3 regions of the Kitasatospora sp. NPDC032121 genome follow, and region 1 is predicted to be linked to each of the others. Evidence: riboswitches for the same ligand, from Rfam matches in the RefSeq annotation. Region 1 holds a riboswitch; each other region holds the start of a gene.
What was found. A riboswitch is a leader RNA that binds a small molecule or an ion and turns the genes downstream of it on or off. The one in region 1 is predicted to bind cobalamin.
Positions count from the first base shown of each region.

Region 2: it holds a riboswitch for cobalamin, as region 1 does, so the genes downstream of both, nicT (Nickel transporter NicT) here and ACZ5OX_RS22255 (cobalamin biosynthesis protein) in region 1, are expected to answer to the same signal.
Region 3: it holds a riboswitch for cobalamin, as region 1 does, so the genes downstream of both, ACZ5OX_RS14920 (FecCD family ABC transporter permease) here and ACZ5OX_RS22255 (cobalamin biosynthesis protein) in region 1, are expected to answer to the same signal.

Region 1 covers NZ_JBVILX010000008.1:276,520-284,159, forward strand. The annotation lists gene ACZ5OX_RS22245 (putative cobaltochelatase) at 1-97, opposite strand, end outside; gene ACZ5OX_RS22250 (cobyric acid synthase) at 94-1,608, opposite strand; gene ACZ5OX_RS22255 (cobalamin biosynthesis protein) at 1,605-2,675, opposite strand; cobalamin riboswitch at 2,783-2,915, opposite strand; gene ACZ5OX_RS22260 (alpha/beta hydrolase) at 3,380-4,390, shown strand; gene ACZ5OX_RS22265 (hypothetical protein) at 5,175-6,500, shown strand; gene ACZ5OX_RS22270 (CDP-alcohol phosphatidyltransferase family protein) at 6,712-7,590, opposite strand; gene ACZ5OX_RS22275 (phosphatidylserine decarboxylase) at 7,577-7,640, opposite strand, start outside.
Region 2 covers NZ_JBVILX010000001.1:133,923-141,562, reverse strand. The annotation lists gene ACZ5OX_RS00600 (AAA family ATPase) at 1-353, shown strand, start outside; gene ACZ5OX_RS00595 (hypothetical protein) at 361-2,034, opposite strand; gene ACZ5OX_RS00590 (ArsR/SmtB family transcription factor) at 2,085-2,468, opposite strand; cobalamin riboswitch at 2,550-2,763, shown strand; gene nicT (Nickel transporter NicT) at 2,793-3,908, shown strand; gene ACZ5OX_RS00580 (M24 family metallopeptidase) at 4,132-5,238, shown strand; gene efp (elongation factor P) at 5,315-5,878, shown strand; gene nusB (transcription antitermination factor NusB) at 5,883-6,320, shown strand; gene ACZ5OX_RS00565 (thioesterase family protein) at 6,460-7,287, shown strand; gene ACZ5OX_RS00560 (hypothetical protein) at 7,440-7,640, shown strand, end outside.
Region 3 covers NZ_JBVILX010000004.1:209,489-217,128, reverse strand. The annotation lists gene ACZ5OX_RS14950 (RNA polymerase sigma factor SigF) at 1-333, opposite strand, end outside; gene ACZ5OX_RS14945 (ATP-binding protein) at 508-918, opposite strand; gene ACZ5OX_RS14940 (GNAT family N-acetyltransferase) at 1,109-1,585, opposite strand; gene ACZ5OX_RS14935 (nuclear transport factor 2 family protein) at 1,596-1,979, opposite strand; gene ACZ5OX_RS14930 (ABC transporter substrate-binding protein) at 2,068-3,060, opposite strand; gene ACZ5OX_RS14925 (ABC transporter ATP-binding protein) at 3,089-3,898, opposite strand; gene ACZ5OX_RS14920 (FecCD family ABC transporter permease) at 3,904-4,983, opposite strand; cobalamin riboswitch at 5,106-5,243, opposite strand; gene sodN (superoxide dismutase, Ni) at 5,312-5,707, opposite strand; gene sodX (nickel-type superoxide dismutase maturation protease) at 5,976-6,338, shown strand; gene ACZ5OX_RS14905 (CGNR zinc finger domain-containing protein) at 6,398-6,979, opposite strand; gene ACZ5OX_RS14900 (amino acid ABC transporter ATP-binding protein) at 7,114-7,640, opposite strand, start outside.

The sequences.
Region 1 (7,640 bases):
CGCCGCCCACGGCCGGGGAGACCGCGTTCAGCAGCAGCCCGAGCCGCAGGTCGGCCATGCCGACGATCGCGGTGAACGGATAGCGGACGTCGGTCATGCGTCACTCCCAGGGGCCCCGGGCGGGAGGAACGGCAGCGATCCGGCCGCCGGCACCCCGCCCTCGATCAGCTTCCACAGCGCGTCGGTGTCCGCGTGCTCCTCGATCAGGTCGCCCAGCCGGTCCAGCCGGGCCTCGCGCGCCGCGGCGAAGGAGGTGTCCGGCGCCGGGACGAACGCCCGCCCGGACAACTCGGCGACCTCGCGCAGGAGTTCGCGACGGAATCCGTCGTTCTCCAGCGCGCCGTGCCAGGTCGTGCCCCAGACCGCGCCCACCCGGCAGCCGTCCAGGAAGGCGTCCCCGCCCTCGACCGTCACCACTCCGTGGTGGATCTCGTAGCCCTCGACCCGCTGCCCGTACGCCTCGCCGACCGGGCGGGCCAACACCTTCTCTGCGCCGAACCGCACGTGCGTCGGCAGCAGCCCGAGGCCCTCGACGGCGCCCGCCTTCGACTCGACCTCGTCCACGATCGAGTGCGCCAGCATCTGGTAGCCGCCGCAGACCCCGAGGACCGGCAGGCCGGCCGCCGCCCGCGCCCGCAGGGCCGGCTCCAGGCCGCGCTCGCGCAGCCAGGCGAGGTCCGCGACGGTGGCCCGGGTGCCGGGCAGCACCACCAGGTCGGCGTCGGCCAGCTCCTCCGGCCTGGTCGCCCAGCGCACCAGCACGCCCGGCTCCTGCACGAGCGCGTCCACGTCGGTGAAGTTGGACAGCCGGGGGAAGCGCACCACGGCCACCCGCAGCACGTCCGCGCCGAGCGGCCCGGGCCCGTCCGCCCGGTCCACCACCGTGGACAGGTCCAGCGAGTCCTCGGCGTCCAGCCAGAGCCCGGGCAGCATCGGCAGCGTGCCCAGCACCGGACGGCCGGTCAGCTCGCGCAGCATGTCCAGTCCGGGTGCCAGCAGGCGCGCGTCGCCGCGGAACTTGTTGACGAACCAGCCCGCCACGTGCCGCTGGTCCTCCGCCGACAGCAGCGCCAGCGTCCCGTACATCGCCGCGAAGACCCCGCCCCGGTCGATGTCCCCGACCACCACCACCGGCAGGGCGGCGGCCGTGGCCAGGCCCATGTTGGCGATGTCGCGGTCGCGCAGGTTGATCTCGGCGGGCGAGCCCGCGCCCTCGCAGACCACCACGTCGTAGCGGCGGCGCAGGTCGGCCAGGCACTCCAGGGAGCGCTCCAGCAGGACGGGCTTGCGCTCGCGGTAGTCCAGCGCGCCCACCTCGGCCACCGGCCTGCCGAGCAGCACCACCTGGCTGCGGCCGTCCGCGCCCGGCTTGAGCAGCACCGGGTTCATCGCCGCCTCCGGCTCCACCCGGGCGGCCTGTGCCTGCATCGCCTGGGCGCGGCCGATCTCGGCGCCGTCGGAGGTGACGAAGGAGTTCAGCGACATGTTCTGCGCCTTGAACGGCGCGACCCGCACGCCCTGGCGGGCGAGCCAACGGCAGATCCCGGCCGTCACCACGCTCTTGCCCGCGTCCGAGGTCGTCCCCGCGACCAGCAGTGCGTTGCTCATCCCCGTCCCCTCATCCTCGGCAGCAGTCGCTTCGCCGGCACCCGTTCCGTCAGCACCCGTTGCGTCAGCGCACGTTTCGCCAGCACCCGTTTCGCCAGCATCCGCAGCAGGACGTGCCCCGCGACCGTCGTACCCAGCGCCAGCGCGCCCACCCGCCGGGAGAGCGCGCAGGCCCGCTCGATGTCGTCCACCGTCACCGGCCGCAGCTCCGCGCCCAGGACCGGCCGGTTCTCCACGCGCTCGCCGTACCGCAGCGTCCCGCCCAACCGGACGCCCACCGCGCCGGCGAACGCCGACTCGGCCTGGCCCGCGTTCGGGCTCGGGTGCGCGGAGCCGTCGCGCCGCCAGACCCGCCAGGCCGTCCGCGGTTCGGGCGCGGCGGCCACCGTCAGCAGGGCCGTCAGCCGGGCGCCCGGCCAGCCCGCCAGGTCGTCCAGCCGGGCCGAGGCCCAGCCGAACCGGGCGTAGCGCGGCGAGCGGTGGCCCACCATGGCGTCCAGGGTGTTCACGGCGCGGAAGGCGAGCAGGCCGGGCGTGCCGGCCAGGGCGCCCCAGGTCAGCGCGTTGACCACGGCGTCGGCGGTGTTCTCCGCCACCGACTCGACCACCGCCCGGGCGATCTGCTGCCCGTCCAGCGCGCTCGGATCCCGCCCGCACAGGTGCGGCAGCCGTTCCCGCGCGGCCGTGAGGTCGCCCGCCGCCAGCGAGCGGCCGATGGTGCGCGCCTCCCGGGTCAGCGAGGTGCCGCCGAGCACCGTCCAGGTCGCGGCCGCCGCCAGCGCCGCCCGGCCCAGCGGGCGCCGGCCCACCGTACGGTCCAGGGCGAGCGCGCCCGCCGCGACCGCGCCCACGCACAGCGCCGTGTACCCGGCCCCGGCGGCGCGGCCGTCGCGCCACAGCCGCCGCTCCAGCCGGGTCGCGGCGCTGCCGAAGACGGCCACCGGGTGGCCCCGGCGGGGGTCGGCGAAGCGGGCGTCGGCGGCGTAGCCCGCGGCGGCGCCGAGCGCGAACGCGGCGGCGCGGGTCAGCGGGCGGCGCACGGAAGGGGAAGGCGCGGGCGGGATCATCGGTCGCACGGCGGAAGGCAGCTCGGGGTCGGGCAGGGCGGGGCAGCCTGCATCGCGTGCGTGTCCTCACTCAGGGTCCGCGCCCTGGATCGACGTGACGGCGGCGAGAGTCTCCTGGCTTCCGGGTCGAACGCACCCTCGGAGCCTTCCAGCGGCCGTCGACGGCCCGCCGTGGCGATGTTCCGAGCGTGCTCCCCGGTGACAGTGGCGGGACCGCGCCGGACTTCCACCGGCTTCCTCTCCATGCCTCCGTTTGGCCCCAGGATCCCATCACGGGCCCGAACCGGGAGTCAACCGAGGTCACGGAGGGGTTGGTCACACCCGGACGCCGCTGACGCCCCGTGGGACCGGCCGGCGCGGCGGGCCGAGGACGGGGCCTGCCGCTGCCCTCGTCCTCGTCCTCGGCCTTCGTCTTTCCGCCGGCCCGCCGTCCTCGCCACCCGTCTGTGGCGCCACCTCGGCAGAGCCAGGGCCGCCGGCTCCTCGGCAGGGCCGGTCCGCCGCCCGGGTGACCCGGACGGCCCAGCCCGGTGGCCGGGCGGGCGGGGCGCCGGTGAACTGGTGTCCGAACACCGTCCGGTCCGTGAGGCACGAGAGCGGGGAACGAAATGCGTTGGGGAACCGCAGCCGTCGTGGCGGCCGCCGCGGTCGGGGCCGCCGTGCTGGTGATCGGCCGTCGGGCATCCGAGCGGATGGTCCGTCCGGTGACCACTGTTCAGGAGTCCGCTCCGGTCGTGGTCCTCGGCCTCGCCCCCGGGCGGGTCACCTTCACCCGCGGCCCCGGGAGCCTGCGCCCCGGCCGCTGGGCGGTCGAGTGGGCGGACGGCGGTCACGCGGTCGTCGAGGAGGTCCTGCACAGTGACGAGCAGGAGGTCACCCGCCGGCTGGTCCGCGCCGACCGGGGCACCCTCACCCCCGGCACCGAGGTCCGCTTCACCCCGCGGGTCCACCTCGGCGACCCCACCGAGGCGCTCGGCCTCGCCTTCGCCGACACCGCCGTCGACGGCGAGCTCGGCGCCCTTCCCGCCTGGCAGCTCGACGGCAAACGCGGCACCTGGGTGATCCTGGTGCACGGCCCCGAGGCCGACCGTCGGCAGACCCTCCCCGTGCTCCCCGTCCTCGACCGGCTCGGCCTGCCCGCCCTCGCCGTCACCTACCGCGGCGACCGGGGCGCCCCCGCCTCCCCGGACGGGCTCAGCCACTTCGGCGAGACCGAGTGGCGCGACGTCGAGGCGGCGATACGGCTGGCGCTGCACAGCGGCGCCGGCAACGTGATCCTCTACGGCTGGTCCCTCGGTGCGACCATGGTCCTCCACACGGCGGCCCGCTCCGCCTGGTCGCACGCCGTCCGGGGCCTGGTCCTCGACTCACCCGTGCTCGACCTCCCGGCCTCAGCCCGCCGGGACGCCGCCCGCTCCGGCTTCCCGGGCGTCGCGGCGGAGCTCGGCGCCCTCGCCGCCGAGGGCCGGACCGGCGTCGACCTCGCCGACTTCGGCCGCATCGCCGAGGGTGCCGACCTGCGGGTGCCCACCCTCCTCCTGCACAGCCCCGAGGACCGGATCGCCCCCTTCGGCGCCGTCCAGAAGCTGGCCGCCGCCCGCCGCGACGTGGTCAGCCTCCAGGCCTTCCCCGGCGCCGACCACGCGACCCTCTGGAACAGCGCCCCCGAGCGCTATGCCGAGCTCCTCCGCCGGTGGCTCACTCCGCTGCTCTAGCCGCCCTCCGCGCGAGCCCTTCCGCTCGAGCCGTTCCGCGCGAGCCGTTCCGTGCGAGCCTTTCCGCGCGAGCCGTTCCGTGCGAGCCTTTCCGCGCGAGTCCTGCCGTACGAGCCGTTCCGCGTGAGCCCCCCTCTCCGCGCGGGGCGCTTTCGGCCGGGTCCCGTCGGTTTTTCCGCTCGGCTTCCCCCCGTCTACGAATGAACGTTTCTCCCATTACGTCGAGCGCGCACGAGAAGTCGGCCCGTCCGACTTCTCGTGCAGCACGATCCCCCCGCCCCCGCCCGCCATCCGTCCGGATTCGGGCTGGACAGCCCGGCCGGAAGTCGGGGGAGGGGATTGCCCGTGCGAAATCCGGCGCGTCGTCAGGGGCAATAGTTGGCCCGATCCCTTACCCCCCACCCGTACGCACGGTGACCGGTCGAGTATTCCCGGCAACCGATGCGCCCGGGATGGCATGGGCAGGCCATACGTTTCCGGCCAGGCGGTTTGCCGCTGTTGCCCGATCTTGCGGAGGTGCCGCCGCCGCTCGCCCGGTCGTACGGACAACCGGATGTGACAGAAGGCCGGTACAAGGGGAAGACTGCTCGACGTGACGTCTCGGAACCCGCGCGACCGTGATGCCCCGCTCCCGCCGACGATCGGTACCGGTGCGACGGTGACCCGTCTCCCCGGAACGGCCCAACGGCCCGCCGGTGGCAGGCCGGGCGGGGCGGGTGTCCCCCGTAACGGAGTACCCCGGCGACGGGGGCCGGCTCCGGCTCCCGGGCGGGGTCGGGTTCCCGTGCCGGAGGGCTTCCCGGCACCCGCCGAGCTGGCGCCGCTGGCCCGCCGGATGCTGGTGGACGCCGTCCGGGTCGCCCGCTGGGCCGGCGAGCTGGCCGAGGTCGACAAGCGCGGCGAGCTGCTTCCCGAGGACGCCCGTGCGGCGGGCCGGGCGCTGGCCATGACGGTCGGCGCCGCCGCCAAGGCATGGGGGCAGGCGCTGCTGGTGGGTCTGGTCGAGGCCCGGGACGGCGGAGCCGGCCCCGGCTGGCGCCTGCACGCCTGGGAGCACGACGACGAGGCCGTGGTGCGCGGCTGGTCGGCGCTGTTCGACGCCTGGACCCTGCTCGCCCCGGTGCCGCCCGCCGCGCTGCGCGGCGTGTTCGCCGTACTCGCCGGGCAGGCCGTGGACCAGGCTCCGCAGCTGCTCTCCTTCCTGCACCTGGTGGACGGCCCGGTCGCCGAGAGCGAGCTGCTGGAGCTGCTGCGCCGCGGGCTGGACGAGCGCCGGGTCGGCGCGGGCCTCGGCGGCCCGGGCCTGTCGCCGGTGCCGCACGCGGCCTCGGCCGTCTCCGCCGTCCGCGGCACCTGCCGCGCACCGCAGATCGACACCCCGGCCGCGCCCTCGGACGTGGCCGCCGTCCTGGACTGGATGCTGGACGGCCTGGCGGCGGTCGGCGCCCTGGTGCGCAGGAACGATGCCGCGGAGCTGTCGCCGCTCGGCCACTGGGCGGTGCGGGCCAAGCTGGAGGAGATCTGCACGGTCGCCCAGACCGCGGCCGGGCACATCGAGCAGAGCGCCTTCGAACTGCTGAACGCCTGCGCCGACTACTCGCCGGGCCCGGCCCGCGCCGAGTTCCGCGCCTGGGTCGCGGCCCGTCCGGCGGACCGCGCGGTGGGCGAGCTGCTGGAGGCCGCCCGGGGCGACGACGCGCTGGTGCGCGGCCTGGCCTTCGAGGCGCTGCGGGTGGCCGGAGGGCCGGCCGAGCAGGCGGTGCGCGCCGCCGTGGACGCGCCGGTGCTGCGCCCCTACGCGCTGCTGTGGCTGGCGGAGCGCGCGGACGAGGGCGTCTCCCCGGCGGACGTGCTGGGCGCGGAGGACGCGGCCTGGCTCTGGGTGGACACCGCGGCCGCGGTGCTCGACCACGGGGAGACCGAGTTGCTGGTGGGCCACGTCGAGGGCGCCTCGGCGGGCGACCCGGTGCGGCTGTTCGCCCGGGCCCGGCAGTCCGGGCACCCGCGGGCGGCCTCGGTGCTGACGGCGGTCTCCGGCGTGCACCCGGACCCGGGCGTGGCCCGGGCGGCCCGTCGTTCGGCGTTCAGCGTGCACACCGGTGGCGCCTGATTTTTATGACATTTGAGATGGAGTTCGTCGTCCACGGCGACGGTGGCTCCGTCGTGAACCGACCGCGCCTCCGTCGTTCACGTCGTCGTCAGGCACCGACCGCGTCTTGGGCGCCCGCACCCGAGGCGGTCGAGCGTCGTGAAAAGTCATAAGAGTCAGGGCCCGGAACCAAGAGGTTCCGGGCCCTGACTCTTATGACTTTTGCGGGGAATCAGCCGATCCGAGACTCAGCCCGCCGAGCGCGGACGTCGCCGACCTTCTGCCCCACCTTGCGGCGGATGACCAGCAGCGGTGCCATCGCGGCGAGCGTGATCTGGGCGAACGCCCCGACGTGCATCAGGTTGTCGCCACCGGGCAGCCCGGTGGCCCAGGCGGCCAGGCAGCCGATGGAGACCACGATCCAGCAGAGCGTGGCGGTGGCCAGCAGCCCCTGCGGCTTCGGGTACTCGATCCGGCTGACCATCAGGTACGCGGCGCCGAAGATGGCGAGCAGGCCGGGCAGGAACGGCGGATCGAGCAGCACGATGGCGATCACCGTCATCGCGCCCATCGGGCAGGGCATGCCCTGGAACACCCCTGGCCGCATCTTGACGGCCGAGAAGCGGGCCAGCCGCAGGACCACCGCGAGCAGCACCGTGATCGCGATGAGCGCCGACAGCTTGGTGTTGGACCCCTGGGAGACCATGCCCCAGACCGCGACGAAGTAGGCCGGCGCGATGCCGAAGCTGATCAGGTCCGCCAGGTTGTCCAATTCCGCTCCGAGGGCGGAGGAGCGCAGCTTGCGCGCCACCAGGCCGTCGAAGAGGTCGCACATCGAGCCGATCAGCAGCAGCGTCACCGCGGTGGCGGCGCTGTGCCGGTCCGGAGCGGCGTCCGGGTTGGTGATGTGGGGGACCAGGACCCCGGTGGTGATCGAGTAGATCGCCAGGAAGCCGCAGACGGCGTTCCCCAGGGTCAGGAAGTCGGCGGTGGACAGGTGCTGAGGAGAGCGCGGGGCGCGCAGCTCGCGGTCGCGCGCCCAGCGGCGGCGCCGCAGGGCCGTCTCCTCGTCGTCCAGGCCGACGATTGTTTCAGGATCAGTCACGGTCAAGGCGCGTCACCCCGGCTGTGGTCTTCTGGCCGACCTCGACGCCGACCTCG
Region 2 (7,640 bases), on a different contig from region 1:
ACGAGCACGGCGAGATCGTCCAGAGCTACCACCTGGCGCAGGCGCTGATCGCGGACGGGCGCGCGGAGGAGGCGCTGACCGTGCTGGCCGGGGCCACTGACCAGGCCGAGCGGACGCAGGACGCCGACATGTTGATGAAGCTGCCGCTGGTCCGGGCCCGGGCCCACCGGGCCCTGGGGCAGCTGGACCTCGCCCTCGCCCAGGCCCAGGACTGCGCCCGGCAGGCCAGGCACCGGAGCCAGTACGCGAAGGAGGCGCAGGCCCACACCCTGCTCGCCTCCCTCGCCGAGGAGCGGGGCGACGAGGAACTGGCCGAGCGCAGCCGCGCGCGGCTGCGGGAGCTGCAGGGCTAGACGCGCTTCAGGGCCCGGTGCGGAACGACACCCGGGTGCGGTGCTCGCCGGTGCGGACGGTGAGCCCGTGCTCGGGGAGGGCGGCCGGGGCGCCGCCCTCGGCGAGCCAGCAGGCCACGGCCGAGCCGAGCAGCAGCGGGTCGATCGCCGGGTCGGGGCGGTTCCAGTCCGGTTCGGCGCGGGCTTCCAGCAGCAGGCCGGTGCGCAGCCGGAGCAGGTGGCGGGCCGGGCCGAGGGCGGCCACCGCGACGGCCAGGCCGGGGAGTTCGGCGGCGGTGTCGGCGAGCCAGCGGGCGGCGGGGAGTTCGGCGTGCACCTCGGTGCGGGCGAGGACCTCGGCCGTGTAGCGCAGGGCGTCGCCGGGGTGGTCGTCGGTGAGGGCGTGGAAGCCGCGCGGGGTGTGGCCGTCCGGGTCGAAGGGGTAGCGCCGGAGGCTGACGTCGGTGCCCTCGCTCCGGCCCTCGACGTCGTACGCGGTGGGCCCCTCGGTGGCGGCGGGGTGCGGGACGGGCTTGGGGTAGGGCGGCAGGGCCGGTTCGTCCCGGGGTTCGTCCAGCTCCTTCAGGAAGGAGTAGAGCAGCGGGCGCAGCAGGCGGGCGGACTCGCCGCGGTGGGCGAGCGACCGGTCGGTGATGCCGCTCAGGTCGGCCGGGTCCCGGGCCAGGGCCAGTTCGAGCTGGGCGGTGAGGTCCCCGTCGGGGTCGAGGACGGGCGCGGCCTGGCCGAAGGCGTAGCTGGGGGAGCGCGGGTCGAGTTCGGCGGCGCCGGTGGCGACGAGCAGGGTGCGGTGGTCCAGGGCGGCGCCGTAGACGGTGACCGAGCCGTGGTCGCCGATCACGCAGTCGGCGGCGACGAGTGCGGCCTGCCAGCCCTGGTGGGGTGGGATCAGGCGCAGGCCCATCCGGCAGGCGGCGGCGAGCAGCGCCTCGGGGTCGTGCCGGCTCCACACGTTGGGGTGCAGGACGACGGCCACCGTGTACTCGTCGGCGGGCAGTTGGCGGACCAGCCGCTGGGGCAGGTCGGGGTGGCGGCCGAATAACGAGTGCTCGCTCCAGGTGGAGCTGACGACGACGAGCCGTCGGCCGCCGACGGCGCCGAGCGCGGCGCGGTAGCCGTCACGGGAGCGCCGGCTGCCGAGCATCCGGTCGAAGCACGGGTCGCCGACGACCTGGGCGACGTCCAGCGCCTCGGGGCAGGAGTCCCGCAGCCGGTCCAGCTGCTCGGGGTGGGAGAGGCCCAGGACGTCGACGAACACCCTTCCGCGGTGGGTGAGTTCGTTGCGGGACAGGCCGGCGGCGCTGACCGTGTCGCCGGTGGACTCGGTGACCAGGCGGTTGTAGCCGGCGCCGTGCGGGAGGACGACGAGGCGGGCGTCCAGGCGGTGCATGGAGGAGTGGACGGCGCAGGCGACGGCAAGGTCGAAGCGGCGGCGGACGGCGTCTTCCCAGTCCAGCACGGTGAAGCCGGACAGGCCGTGCAGGTACTCGTCCAGGGCGCGGTCGGCGAAGGCGGAGCCGGGGTTGACGGTGAAGTAGCGCTCGATGCCGTCCGGGCTCAGCAGGGTGAGGACGTCCAGGACCCGGGTGGCCGAGGTGAGGGTGCGGGCGACCGCCAGCACGCGGGCCCTGACCGGTCGGGTGTTCCAGCGGTCGGCGGGCCAGGCGTGGGGGTGGGACGGCACACCATGATCGTACTCATCCGGTCGGGCCGCGGCGCGGTTCCGAGTGCGGGTCAGCCCGCGGCCGCGCTGGGCTCGTGGTGCTCGGCGGCGGCGCACTCGTCGAGCAGGGGGCGCATGGCCTCGTCCACGAGCCGGTAGCGCACCACTCGTCCGTCCCGGTCGCCGGTGACCACGCCGGCCGTGCGGAGCAGCCGCAGGGCCTGGGAGACGGCCGGGTCGCGCATGCCGGTGGCGACGGCGAGATCGCTGACGGCGAGCGGGCCGGCCCGATGGAGGGCGAGCAGCAGGGCGAGCCGGCCGGGGTCCGCGAGCAGGGAGAACCGCTCGGCCCAGGACCGGACGTGCGCGGGCTCGCCGATCGCGGCGATGGCCTCGCAGACCCGGTGTCCGTCGATGGTGCGGTGGCCCGCGCGGTCCTCCGGTACGAGATGCATGCGGACATTCTCGCAGGCAGGGGCCTGTGATCCTGGACACCTGCGCAGGTGCGCAGCCTTGCATGGGTCGGGGCGGGGCCCTACGGTGTTCCCCGCCGTGGTGCTCGGGAAGACCGGTGACGGACCCTCAGGGGTCCCAGCCCGGAGCGGCCCTCGCCACTGTGATCGGGTCGCTCCTCCGTCCACGGAGGAGCGTCGTCCGCACCCATGAAGCCACTGGGCGCCTCGTGCGCCTGGGAAGGCGGGTGCGGGTGTTCCCGTCAGCCAGGAGACCGGCCACGGCAGCTCACGAGGTTTTCCACGAGGTGCTGGAGCGTGATCCGCATGACCCTGCCCGAAACCGTTTCCGCCGGGACCGGACCCGGCCCCGCCGCGCTGCCCACCTTCAGATGGCGGCGCGAGGACACCGTCCGTACGGCCGGGCTGATGGCGGTGATCGTGGCCATGCACGTGGTGGCCTTCGGCACGCTGATCTTCCTGGTCGCACCCGAGCGGTACGCGGTCGGTACCCAGGTCTTCGGGGTGGGCCTGGGTATCACCGCGTACACCCTCGGCATGCGGCACGCCTTCGACGCCGACCACATCGCGGTGATCGACAACACCACCCGCAAGCTGATGGCGGACGGCAAGCGGCCGGTCTCGGTGGGCTTCTGGTTCGCCCTCGGGCACTCCTCGATGGTGGTGCTGATGGCCGCCCTGGTGGCGGGCGGCGCGCAGCTGGCGAACACGCTGATGGACGACGAGTCGGCCACCCACAAGTGGCTGGGCGTGGTCGGCACGACGGCCTCCGGTGCCTTCCTCTACCTGATCGGCGCGCTCAACCTGGCGGCGCTGCTCGGCATCCTCAAGGTGTTCCGCTCGATGCGGGCCGGGCGGTTCGACGAGAAGGAGCTGGAGGCGCACCTCGACTCGCGCGGCTTCATGGCCCGGGTGCTGAACCGGGCGACCCGTTCGATCACCCGGCCGGGGCAGATGTTCCCGGTGGGCATGGTGCTGGGCCTGGGCTTCGACACCGCGACCGAGGTCACCCTGATGGTGATGGCCGGCTCGGGTGCGGCCTCCGGGCTGCCGTGGTACGCGATCGTCTGCCTGCCGCTGCTGTTCGCGGCCGGGATGAGCCTGTTCGACACCCTGGACGGGACGTTCATGAACTTCGCGTACCAGTGGGCCTTCGCCAACCCGGTGCGGAAGGTGTACTACAACCTGACCATCACCGGGCTGTCGATCGCGGTGGCCTTCATCATCGGCACCATCGAGCTGGTCGGGGTGCTGCACGAGAAGCTCGACCTGACCGACCCGGTCACCGGGTTCATCGCGGACATCTCGCTGGACAACGTCGGCTACGCCATCGCCGGGCTGTTCGTGGTCGTCTGGGCGATCGCGATCGGGTACTGGAAGCTCGCCCGGGTGGAGAAGCGCTGGACGCCCGACAGTCCGTGACCGGGCGGCCGCCGGCCTCCGAGCACGTGGAGCGGCGCCGCCCCGAACCCGGGGAGGCGCCCGCGGCCCGCCCGTTCCCGGGCACCGGATCGGCGCCGAACGACGCGGCGGGTGGGGGAGCGGGGTGCGCGGCGCGGTCGCGCGGGGGCGCGCAAGGGGCACCGGGGGTTCTGTCGGGGGCGCTCGGCGGGCGGTTCGGGCCGGGGGTTCGTAGGCTCGACGCATGGCGGATGCGTACGCGGGGCGGCGGGAGCGGGTGAGGGAGCACTGCAGTGCGGCCGGGGCCGACGCGGCGCTGATCACCCGTGCGGCGAACGTGCGGTACCTGACGGGCTGCGCGCCCTGCGGGGCGAGTCTGCTGCTGACCAGAGAGCGGGCCCTGCTCGCGCTGCCGGACGACCTGCCGCCGGACGACACCGGCGAGCACCTGATCGCCCCGGACGTCACCCGGCTGCCGGTGGCGGGCGGGTCGGACACCGCGCTGGCCGCCGCGTCGGCCGCCGCGCGCTCGGGGGTGGCGGGCCTGGCGGTGGAGGAGCACGACCTGACCGTCAGCCGGCACCGGGCGGTCGGCGGCCTGACCGAGGGGGCGCGGCTGGTGGACCTCGGCCGGACCGTGGAGCGGCTGCGGGTGGTCAAGGACGAACGCGAGATCGCCGACCTGCGGATCGCCGCCGAGATCGCCGACCAGGCGCTCGGCGAGCTGCTGGAGTCGATCCTGGTCGGCCGCACCGAGCGGCACCTGGCGATGGAGCTGGAGCGCCGGATGATCGACCACGGCGCCGACCGGGCGGCCTTCCCGGTCTCGGTCGGCACCGGCAGCCACTCCGGCCAGGCCGCCCACCAGCCGACCGACCGCCGGGTGGAGGAGGGCGACTTCCTGACCGTGGTGATGGGCGCCCAGTACCGCGGCTACGGCGTCTCCACCGCCCGCACCTTCGTGATCGGCGCCGCTCCCGCACCCTGGCAGGTGGAGCTGCACCGGCTGGTCTTCCGGGCCCAGCGGGCCGGGCGGGAGGCGCTCGGACCAGGGGTGGAGCAGTGCGTACCCGACCGGGCCGCCCGGCAGGTCCTGGAGGCGGCCGGCCACACCGAGGCCTCCCCGCACCCGGTGGGCCACGGCATCGGGCTGGAGATCCGGGAGGCCCCGCGACTCGGTCCGGCGGACATGGGTAAACTGGACAGCCGCGTACCGGTCACCGTCGGCCCAGGGGTCCACCTCCCGGGCAAGGGCGGGGTCCGGATCGAGGACACGCTCGTCGTGCGCCCCCTCGAAGAGGGCGGGCCCGAGCTGCTCACCATCACCACCAAGGAGCTCCTCGCCCTGTGACCGCGGCCCCCGGGCCGTGGGCGGCAGGACGCACCCCTTGGTTCCTTGACAGCTATATCCAGGAGTAAGTGCGCCCGTGGCTTCCACGAACGATCTCAAGAACGGCATGGTCCTCAAGCTGGAGGGCGGCAAGCTCTGGTCCGTCGTCGAGTTCCAGCACGTCAAGCCCGGCAAGGGCCCGGCCTTCGTGCGTACCAAGCTCAAGGAGGTCCTGACGGGCAAGGTCGTCGACAAGACCTTCAACGCGGGCACCAAGGTCGAGACCGCCAACGTCGACAAGCGCGGCATGCAGTTCTCGTACAAGGACGGCGAGAACTTCGTGTTCATGGACATGGACACCTACGACCAGCTGACCATCGAGCCGTCGGTCGTCGGCGACGCCGCCAAGTACCTGCTGGAGGGCTTCGAGGCCCTCGTCGCGCAGAACGAGGGCTCGGTCCTGTACATCGAGCTCCCGGCCGCCGTCGAGCTGACCATCGCCAACACCGAGCCGGGCGTCCAGGGCGACCGCTCCACCGGTGGCACCAAGCCGGCCACCCTGGAGACCGGTGCCGAGATCCAGGTCCCGCTCTTCGTCACCACCGGCGAGAAGGTCAAGGTCGACACCCGCGACGGCAGCTACCTCGGCCGGGTGAAGTAAGTCCGTGTCGGCCGCACGCAGCAAGGCCCGCACCAGGGCCTTCCAGATCCTCTTCGAGGCCGACCACCGCGGGGTCGACCCGCAGCAGGTCCTCGCCGACTGGGTGGCCCGCGCCCGCGAGCCCAAGCCCGACGAGGGCACCCCGCAGGTGGGTGAGTACACCATGGAGCTCATCGAGGGGTACGTCCAGCACGCCCGCCGCATCGACGACCTGATCGAGCAGTACGCCGTGGGCTGGACCCTCGACCGGATGCCGATCGTGGACCGCAACGTCCTGCGGCTCGGTGCGTACGAGCTGATCTGGGAGGACGGCGTCCCGGACGCGGTCGTCCTGGACGAGTCCGTCGAGATCGCCAAGGAGTTCTCCACGGACGACTCCCCGGCCTTCGTCAACGGCATGCTCGCCCGCTTCCTGGAGCTGAAGCCGGGCATCCGCCGGTAACAGGCGCCCCGTGAACGGCCGCCGGACCCGAACAGGTGTCCGGCGGCCGTTCCGCGTTTCCCCCGGTCGGCGTAGGCTGTGGACCTACTTGTCAGTAACTTGACGTCCGGAACCACGCGTGAAGGGCAGGTCCCGCCACATGACCACGGCGACCCGCAGCGAGTTCGACCAGGGCATCGCCCTGACCAGGCACCCCGAGGAGGCCGGCCGCTACGAAGCCGAGCTCGGCGCCGGCTGGCAGATCGGCGGCGGGGTGAACGGCGGACTGCTGCTCGCCGTGGCCGGACACGCGCTGTCGCTGGAGCACGAGGCGCACCCGGACCCGGTGTCGATCAGCGGTTACTACCTGTCCGCCTCCACCCCCGGCCCGGCCACCGTCCGCACCGAGGTGCTGCGCACCGGCCGCGGCCTGTCCACCGGCACCGCCTCGCTCAGCCAGGACGGCGTCGAGCGGCTGCGCGTGGTGGCCAGCCACGGCGACCTCGCCGCCGCCGACGGCGAGGTGCGCACCAGCGCGCAGCCGCCGCAGCTGCCGCCGCCGGACCAGTGCATCGGCGTCGAACACGCGCCCAAGGAGCTGATCGCCCAGGCCGCCCTGCTGGAGCGGTTCGACCTGCGGCTGGACCCGGCCACCGTCGGCTGGGCGCTCGGACAGCCCTCCGGCAACGGGCGGATCCAGGGCTGGTTCCGGCTCGCCGACGGCCGCGAGCCCGACCCGCTGCTGCTCCTGCTGGTCGCCGACGCGCTGCCGCCGGTCACCTTCGACCTCGGCATGCCAGGCTGGGCCCCCACCATCGAGCTGACCGTCCACCTGCGCGCCAAGCCCGCACCCGGCTGGCTTCGGGTCACCCACGCGACCCGCAACCTGGCCGGCGGCTACTTCGAGGAGGACGCGGAGGTCTGGGACGAGTCCGGCCGGCTGGTCGCCCAGTCCCGCCAGCTGGCCCGGGCGCCCCGGCCGGCCTGACCCGAGGCCCCGGAGGGGTCCGTATTACCGGTGGTTACATTCCTGTGACACGCCGTACGTGTGCGGCGCGCGCGGATGGGGAGGAAGACGGTCAGCGGCGAGCTCGTCGCCGACCGTCAACTTCACCCGACCGCCGAAGCCAGGAGCCATCGATGAGCCAAAAGGGGCGCGCCCGCCGTAACTCCGACTGCACCTCGGGCGGCTCGCGGCCCGTGGTGCGGGCTCCGCACCGGCCGCGGCCGGCCGAGGGGGCCGAGCAGGCGTTCGTCATCGGAGTGCTCACCAGCGCGGCGGACTTCGCCCGGGCCCGCGCCTGGGGGATCTCGGACGCGCCCGACCACGAGCGCTACCTG
Region 3 (7,640 bases), on a different contig from region 1:
GACCCGCTCCGGGGAGCCCTCGGGCAGCGCGGACAGCCGGACGAACAGCGCGCGGGCGGCCTCCCGGTCCGGGGCGCCGGTGCGGTGCGAGCCCTGGGTGGGGACGGTGCCGTGCAGCTCGGCCTCGTCAGCCGGGTCCGTCCCGTCCACCGGGTCCGGCGGGGGCACGGCGGCAGGCGTCGGCTCGGACGTCGGCTCGGTGGGGTGGCTCATCCGCTGGGCGTCCTTCGGGTGCGCTTCGTCGTTGGCGGCGAGGCCGGGAACGCTCGCCTGGGTCGGTACGGCAGGTCCCGCCGTCGCGAGGCCGGTACGGTCCAGATCACTCACGGCCATTCCCCCGTTCCGTTCCGGGAGCACCGGGGCCGGCGGCCCCGGAATCGTCTCGTTGGTCGTACCGCGTGGGCGGCGGTACCGGGAGCCGTCCGTCGGGCCCCGGGGCGGGGATCGGCGGACGGCCCTTGCGCGGGTGCTGCTCGGTGCTGCTCGGTCGTGCGGTTCGGCGCCCGGCTAGTGGGCGGCGGAGCCGCCGCGCTTCTTGTGCAGGCTGATCGACACGGTGTTGTCCTCGCCGACCGAGGAGTCGACCTCGCCGGCCAGGGCGGAGAGCACCGTCCAGGCGAAGGTGTCCCGCTCGGGGGCCTTGCCGTCGGTGGTCGGGGCGGAGACGGTGACCTTCAGCGAGTCGCCGACCAGCCGGAACTCGCAGGACAGGACGGAGCCGGGCACCGCCTGCTGGAGCAGGATGGCGCAGGCCTCGTCGACCGCGATCCGCAGGTCCTCGATCTCGTCGAGCGTGAAGTCCAGCCGGGCCGCCAACCCGGCCGTCGCTGTTCGCAGGACGGAGAGGTAGGCCCCCGCTGCGGGCAGCCGGACCTCCACGAAGTCCTGAACACCGAGATCGCCGTCGATCTGGGACACCCTTGCCTCCTGGGCGACGCGCCGTGCCTTCTTTGGTACCCCGCTTGTTACCGCTTGCTACCCCCGAAGGGGGGCCGGCGCGGCGGATCCGCCATCGCTCTGCCTTCCGCAACCCCGGTTCGGGAGTTACTCATGGTAAGGCATTGCGACGCAGGGTGGCAGACCCTTTCCCCGGACTCCGGAGGGCCGTTCAGCGCCGTCCGGCGTCGGCCAGCGCCTCGTCGGTGAGCCGGTACACCGTCCACTCGTCCATCGGCACCGCGCCGATGGACTTGTAGAAGTCGATCGAGGGCTGGTTCCAGTCCAGGACCGACCACTCGACCCGGGAGTAGCCGCGCTCGACGGCGATCCGGGCCAGTTCCAGCAGCAGCGCCTTGCCGTGGCCGCCGCCGCGGGACTGCGGGCGGACGTACAGGTCCTCCAGGTAGATCCCGTGGGTGCCGCGCCAGGTCGAGAAGTTGCGGAACCAGACCGCGAAGCCGACCGGCTCGCCGGTGGTGTCGTCCTCGGCGATCAGCCCGAACAGGGCCGGGTTCTCGCCGAACAGGGCCTGGTGCAGCTGCTCCTCGGTGGCCTTCGCCTCGTGCAGTGCCTGCTCGTAGTCCGCGAGTTCGCGGATCATGGCGTGGATGACGGGGACGTCGGTGGCGACGGCGGTGCGGATCATGCCAGTGAGCCTACTGCTCGGGACCGGTCTCGTCCCAGGCCTGGACGGAGGTCTGGTCGACGATCCGCCCGTCCCGCAGCCCGGCCATCGAGGACATCAGCACTCGGACGCCGTCCGGGTACCGGCAGGACTCCAGGAAGGCGACGTGGTCGCCCTGGACCACCACCTGTTCCAGCTTGTGGGTCATCTCGCGGCTGTAGATGTCGTCCAGCATGGCGCCGATCTCCTCCCGCCCGTGCATCACCAGGGGGTGGCTGGGCTGGGTCTTGCGATCGACCATGCGCAGTTCGGCGTCCTCCGCGTAGAGCGCGAGGAGGGTCTCGGCGTCGCGGCGCTCGATGCCCTGGCGCAGTGCGCGGGTGTCGAAGGCGGCGGGGGTCGCCGTGGTGGTCATGATCTCGCTCCTCCGGTCGGGTTCCGTCGGCTCGTACCTTGAGCGTACGCCCGGCCGCCCGGGGCCGGAGGAGCGGGACCGGGACCGGTCAGCGGGCCGGCACGGTGCGCAGGTACCCGGCCAGCGCGCCGATCGCCGCCGGGTTGCGCGGGCTCTCCACCAGGTCGACGTAGTCCATGACGAAGATCCGGTCGTTGCGGATCGCGGCGACGTCGGCCAGCGGCGGGAAGGACTTGAGGAACTGCCGCTTCTCCTCGGCCCCGGGCGTCGCGTAGTCGTTGATCACGATCACTTCGGGGTCGCGCTCCACCACGCTCTCCCAGCCGGCCGTGACCCAGGTGTCGGCGAGGTCGCCCATGATGTTGGTCCCGCCGGCCTTGGCGATGATCTCGTTGGCGGCGGCGAACTTCCCGGCGGTGTACGGCTTGTCCTGCCCGCTGTCGTACAGGAAGACGGACGGGTGGCGCTCGGGCTGCGGGACGGCGGCGATCTGCGCCTTGAAGTCGGCGATCAGCTTGTCGGAGCGGTCCTTGACGTCGAAGATCTCGCCGAGGTTGGCCAGGTCGGTGTAGAGCGCCTCCAGCGGGTCCATCACGCCGCGCACGGTGCCCCTGCCGGTGCGGCAGGACTCGCTGAGCACGTACGAGTCGACGCCGAGCGCCTTGAAGGCCTGCGGGGTGACGCCGCCGCCCTCGTCGAAGCCGTAGTGCCAGCCGGCGAAGACCAGGTCGGCCTTGGCGTCCAGGGCGATCTCCTTGGTGAGCACCTTCTTGGAGAGCCAGGTGGTCTGCTGGTAGCCGTCCTTCCAGGCGACCTTGTCGATCTGCCCCTTGTCGTCGGGCATCACGTAGCCGGCCATCCGGTCGGCGAGGCCCAGGGAGAGCATCAGCTCGGTGATGTTGACGTCGTTGGTCACCACCCGGGCGGGCTTCCGGTCGAAGGTGAGCTTCTCGCCGCAGTTGTCCACCGTCACCGGGTAGTGGGCGGAGGCGGTGGCGGTCTCCTTGGGGGCGATCTCGGCGCCGCAGGCGGTGAGTCCGAGGGTGAGCAGGGCGGTGGCGGCAACGGCCTTGGTGCGCACGGTGGTTCCTCTGGGCAGGGGGGGCGGATCAGGCGGGGTGGTCGAGACGGTCGAACAGCAGCTGGAGGGCACCGCTCTCCGGGTGCCGCACCGGGGTGGCCCGGACGCCGAACACCTCGGCCAGCAGGGCGGGTCGGAGCACCTCCTCGGGCGTGCCGGAGGCGACGATCCGGCCGGCCCGCAGCACGTACAGCAGGTCGCAGTGACCCGCCGCCAGGTTGAGGTCGTGCAGCGCGGTGAGCACCGTCGGGCCGGCCTCGCGGGCGAGCGCCAGCACCTCCAACTGGTGGGCGATGTCGAGGTGGTTGGTGGGTTCGTCCAGCACCAGCAGGCGCGGCTCCTGGACCAGGGCGCGGGCGAACAGCACCCGCTGCTTCTCGCCCCCGGACAGGCTCAGGAAGCCGCGCTCGGCCAGGTGCCCGGCCCGGACCTTGCGCAGCGCCTCGGCGCAGCGCTCCGCGTCCCCGTCGGTGGGGGCGCCGAAGCCGCGGCGGTGCGGCAGCCGGCCCATCGCGACCACCTCGGCGACGGTGAAGTCGAACTCGGCGGAGTGCTCCTGGGTCAGCGCGGCCACCCGGCGGGCCGTCTCGCGGGCGGTGAGGGCGTGCAGGTCGTCGCCGGCCAGCCGGACCGCGCCGCCGGCCGGCCTCAGCACCCGGTAGACGCAGCGCAGCAGCGTCGACTTGCCGCTGCCGTTCGGGCCGATGAGCCCGACCACCTGTCCGGCAGTGGCCGCCAGGCTCACCTCGTGGACCAGCCGGGTGCCGGCCAGCTCCACCGAGACGGCGTCGACGGCGAGGTCCTGGGCGTGCGCGGCCACGGCGGCCGCCTCGGTCACGTCGGTCACCGGGTGCCTCCGAAGGACTGGCCGCGGCGGCGCATCATCAGCAGGAAGGCGGGCACGCCGAGCACCGCGGTGAACACCCCGACGGGCAGTTCGGCGGGCGCCAGCAGGGTGCGCGAGGCGATGTCCACCCAGACCAGCAGCAGGGCCCCGGCGAGCGGGGCGATCACCAGCACCCGGCGGTGTCCGGCGCCGACCAGCATCCGGGCCAGGTGCGGCATCAGCAGCCCGACGAAGCCGATCGCCCCGCTGACCGCGACCACGGTGCCGGTGACGGCGGCGGTCACCACGAACAGCTCGCGGCGCAGCCGGTCCGGGTCCACGCCGAGCGAGGCGGAGGTCTCGTCGCCCATCGCGAGCGCGTCCAGCCGTCCGGCGGCGCAGGCCAGGTAGGCGAGGCCGGCCAGGACGGTGACGGCGGCGATCGGCACCGAGCCCCAGGTGGCACCGCCGAGGCTGCCGAGCAGCCACATCATGGCGTCCCGGGCGGCCTCGCCGCGGTCGGCGGCGAAGACCATCAGGGTGGTGGCGGCGGAGAATCCGTAGGACAGGGCGGTGCCGGTGAGCACCAGGCGCAGCGGGGTGAGCCCGAACGCGGTGCGGGCGGCGAGGTAGACCAGCGTCATGGCGGCCAGGGCGGAGCCGAAGGCGGAGGCGGAGATCGCCCACACGCCGAGCGAGGCGAAGGCGCCGAACAGCAGGACGGCGTTGGCGCCGACCGCCGCGCCGGAGGAGATGCCGAGGACGAAGGGGTCGGCCAGCGCGTTGCGCACCAGGGCCTGGACGGCGACGCCGCAGGCGGCCAGTCCGGCGCCGACCACGGCGGCCAGTACGGTGCGCGGCAGCCGGATCTCCCAGACGATCGCGTACGCCGCCGCCTCGTCCGCCTCCAGTCGACCGCCCGTCAGCCCGGCGCCCAGCAGCCGCAGCACCCGGGGCAGGCCGAGCCCGGAGGAGCCGAGGGCGACCCCGCAGACCAGCGAGAGCAGGAGGGCGGCGCCGAGGCCGGCGGCGAGCGGGACGACGGGTGTGCGACGAGTGGGCGGGCCGACTGCACGGTCTGCGGGTGCGCGGTTCACGGGTGCGCCTTGCCTCGGGCCGGGGGTGCGCCGGGGCGGGCGCGGGCCGGGGCGTGCCGGGGCGCCGTTCCCCTCGCAGTCCACGGCGAGTTGTCGGGAGTTCGGCGGCCGAGGGTGATCGGGCTGGCGCGGCCGTACGGGCTGGTACGGGCCGTGCTCACCGTTGCGGGTCAGCGCCGGATTCACACCGGACTTCCCCTCGGACGCCCTGGCAGCATAACAGCCACTCAGGGCAGGCAACCCTTACCGTTCGAGGATCGGGCGTGAACGCACGACCGCCCCCGTCCGGTGGTCCGGACGGGGGCGGTCGGGTGGCGACGCGTCAGGCTCAGGCCTGCTTGGTCTCCCAGAAGATCTTGTCGACCTCGGCGATCAGGTCCAGCAGGGCCTGGCCGGTGGCCGGGTCGGTGGACGCCTTGGCGGCCGAGGCGGCCTTCAGGGTGTCGTTGATCAGCTGGTGCAGCTGCGGGTACTTCTCGAAGTGCGGGGCCTTGAAGTAGTCGCTCCACAGCACCGAGATGTGGTGCTTGACGGCCTCGGCGCGCTGCTCCTTGATGATGATGGCGCGGGCGCGGAAGTGCGGGTCCTCGTTGGCCTGGTACTTCTCCTGGGTGGCCTTGACGGACTCGGCCTCGAGCTTGGCCTGCGCGGGGTCGTACACGCCGCAGGGCAGGTCGCAGTGGGCGTGGGCGGTGGCGCGCGGTGCAAACAGACGAGAGAACATGGGAGTCCTTCCTTAGATCGTCTTCCCGCGCCCGAGATTACCCTTCCGCCCGCCCGGTTTCGCGATCGGGCGGCGGGCCTAGGGCGAAAGACGGACCCGCAACCGGGGTATTCCGGACATCGGGGCGCTGACGGCCCGTACGGCAGACTGGGGGACGGGCGGAGCGGGAGGAGGAGTCGTGGCGCGGAGCACGCGACCGGAGGACGTCGGAGCCGGGGACCGGGGCGGTGTGCTGCCGTTCGGGCTGGTCGACGTGGCGGGGCCGTCGATGGTCCCGACCCTGCGCGAGGGCGACCGGCTGCTGGTCCGGTACGGCGCGCCGATCCGGCCGGGCGCGGTGGTGGTCTTCCGGCACCCGTTCCAGCAGGACCTGCTGGTGGTGAAGCGGGCCGTCGAGCGCCGGCCCAAGGGCTGGTGGCTGCTGTCGGACAACCGCCCGGTGGACAGCGACAGCCGCAGTTACGGCGCCGTCCCGGACGAGCTGGTGCTCGGCCGGGCGCTGCTGCGGCTGAACCCGAGCCCGGCCTGGCTGGCGCCGGGGCGCCGGCTGGAGCGGCTGCTGCTCACCCCGCGGCTGGCCCGGGTGCCGGGCCTGGCCCGCCGGCTCGGCGCCTGGGTGGAGGAGGTCTGAGGCCCTGGGGCCCGGACTCCCGGGGCTCCGAGCTCCCGGGGGCCTGGGTTCGCGAGGGCCTAGGCCCGGGCCGCGGCCTCCGCCTCCTGGCGCTTGCGGGCCCGGTAGGCGGCCACGTTGGCGCGGGTCGCGCAGCGGTCCGAGCAGTAGCGGCGGGAGCGGTTGGTCGAGGTGTCCAGGTAGGCGTTGCGGCAGGGCACGGCCTGGCAGATGCCGAGCCGGTCGGCGCCCAGCTCGGTCAGGTGGACGGCCAGGCCCATGCAGGCGACCGCGGTGTAGTGCGCGGTGGCGGTGGGGGAGTTGTCGGCCAGGTGCAGGTGCCAGCGCGGCCGCCCGGCGTCGTCCAGGTAGTCGTGTCCGGAGACCAGCGGGCTGACGGGGTACTCCATCAGCAGGCTGTTCAGCAGGTCGACGCCGCGGACCTCGTCGCCCTCGGCGGCGGCCTCGAAGACGCCGCGCAGCCTGGTCCGCACCGCCCGCAGCCGGGGCAGGTCGGACTCGTCGGCGAGGGCGGCGGCCCGCGAGGAGTCGGAGAACAGGCCGCGCACCGCCTCCACGGAGGTCAGCGCGTCGGTGCCGCGCTCGGGCTCCTCGGTGTTCACCAGCCGAACGGCGAGATCGGCGTAGGCGGCGAGCTCCACAGGGGTCCTTCCAGATTCGGTAACGGGCTGACTGCTTCCAGCCTATTACTCGTACGGCGTTCCGGCCTCCTCTCCCCGGCGGGAAAGGGGGCGGCGCCCGGCAGGACGGGTCTGCCGGGCGCCGACGGTACCGCCTAGAGCACCTTGGACAGGAAGGCCCTGGTGCGCTCGTGCTGCGGGTTGGTGAGCACCTCGCGGGGGTTGCCGGACTCGACCACCACGCCGCCGTCCATGAACACCAGGGCGTCGCCGACCTCGCGGGCGAAGCCCATCTCGTGGGTGACGACCACCATGGTCATGCCCTCCTCGGCGAGGCCGCGCATGACGTCGAGGACGTCGCCGACCAGCTCCGGGTCGAGTGCGGAGGTGGGCTCGTCGAAGAGCATCAGCTTGGGCTTCATGGCCAGCGCGCGGGCGATCGCCACGCGCTGCTGCTGGCCGCCGGAGAGCTGCGAGGGGTAGTTCCCGGCCTTGTCGGCCAGGCCGACCCGCTCCAGCAGGGCCATGCCGCGCTCGCGGGCGTCGGCCCTGCTCTCGCCCTTGACCTGGACCGGCGCCTCCATGACGTTCTCGACGGCGGTCATGTGCGGGAACAGGTTGAAGCGCTGGAAGACCATGCCGATGTCGCGCCGCTTGAGGGCGACCTCGCGGTCCTTGAGCT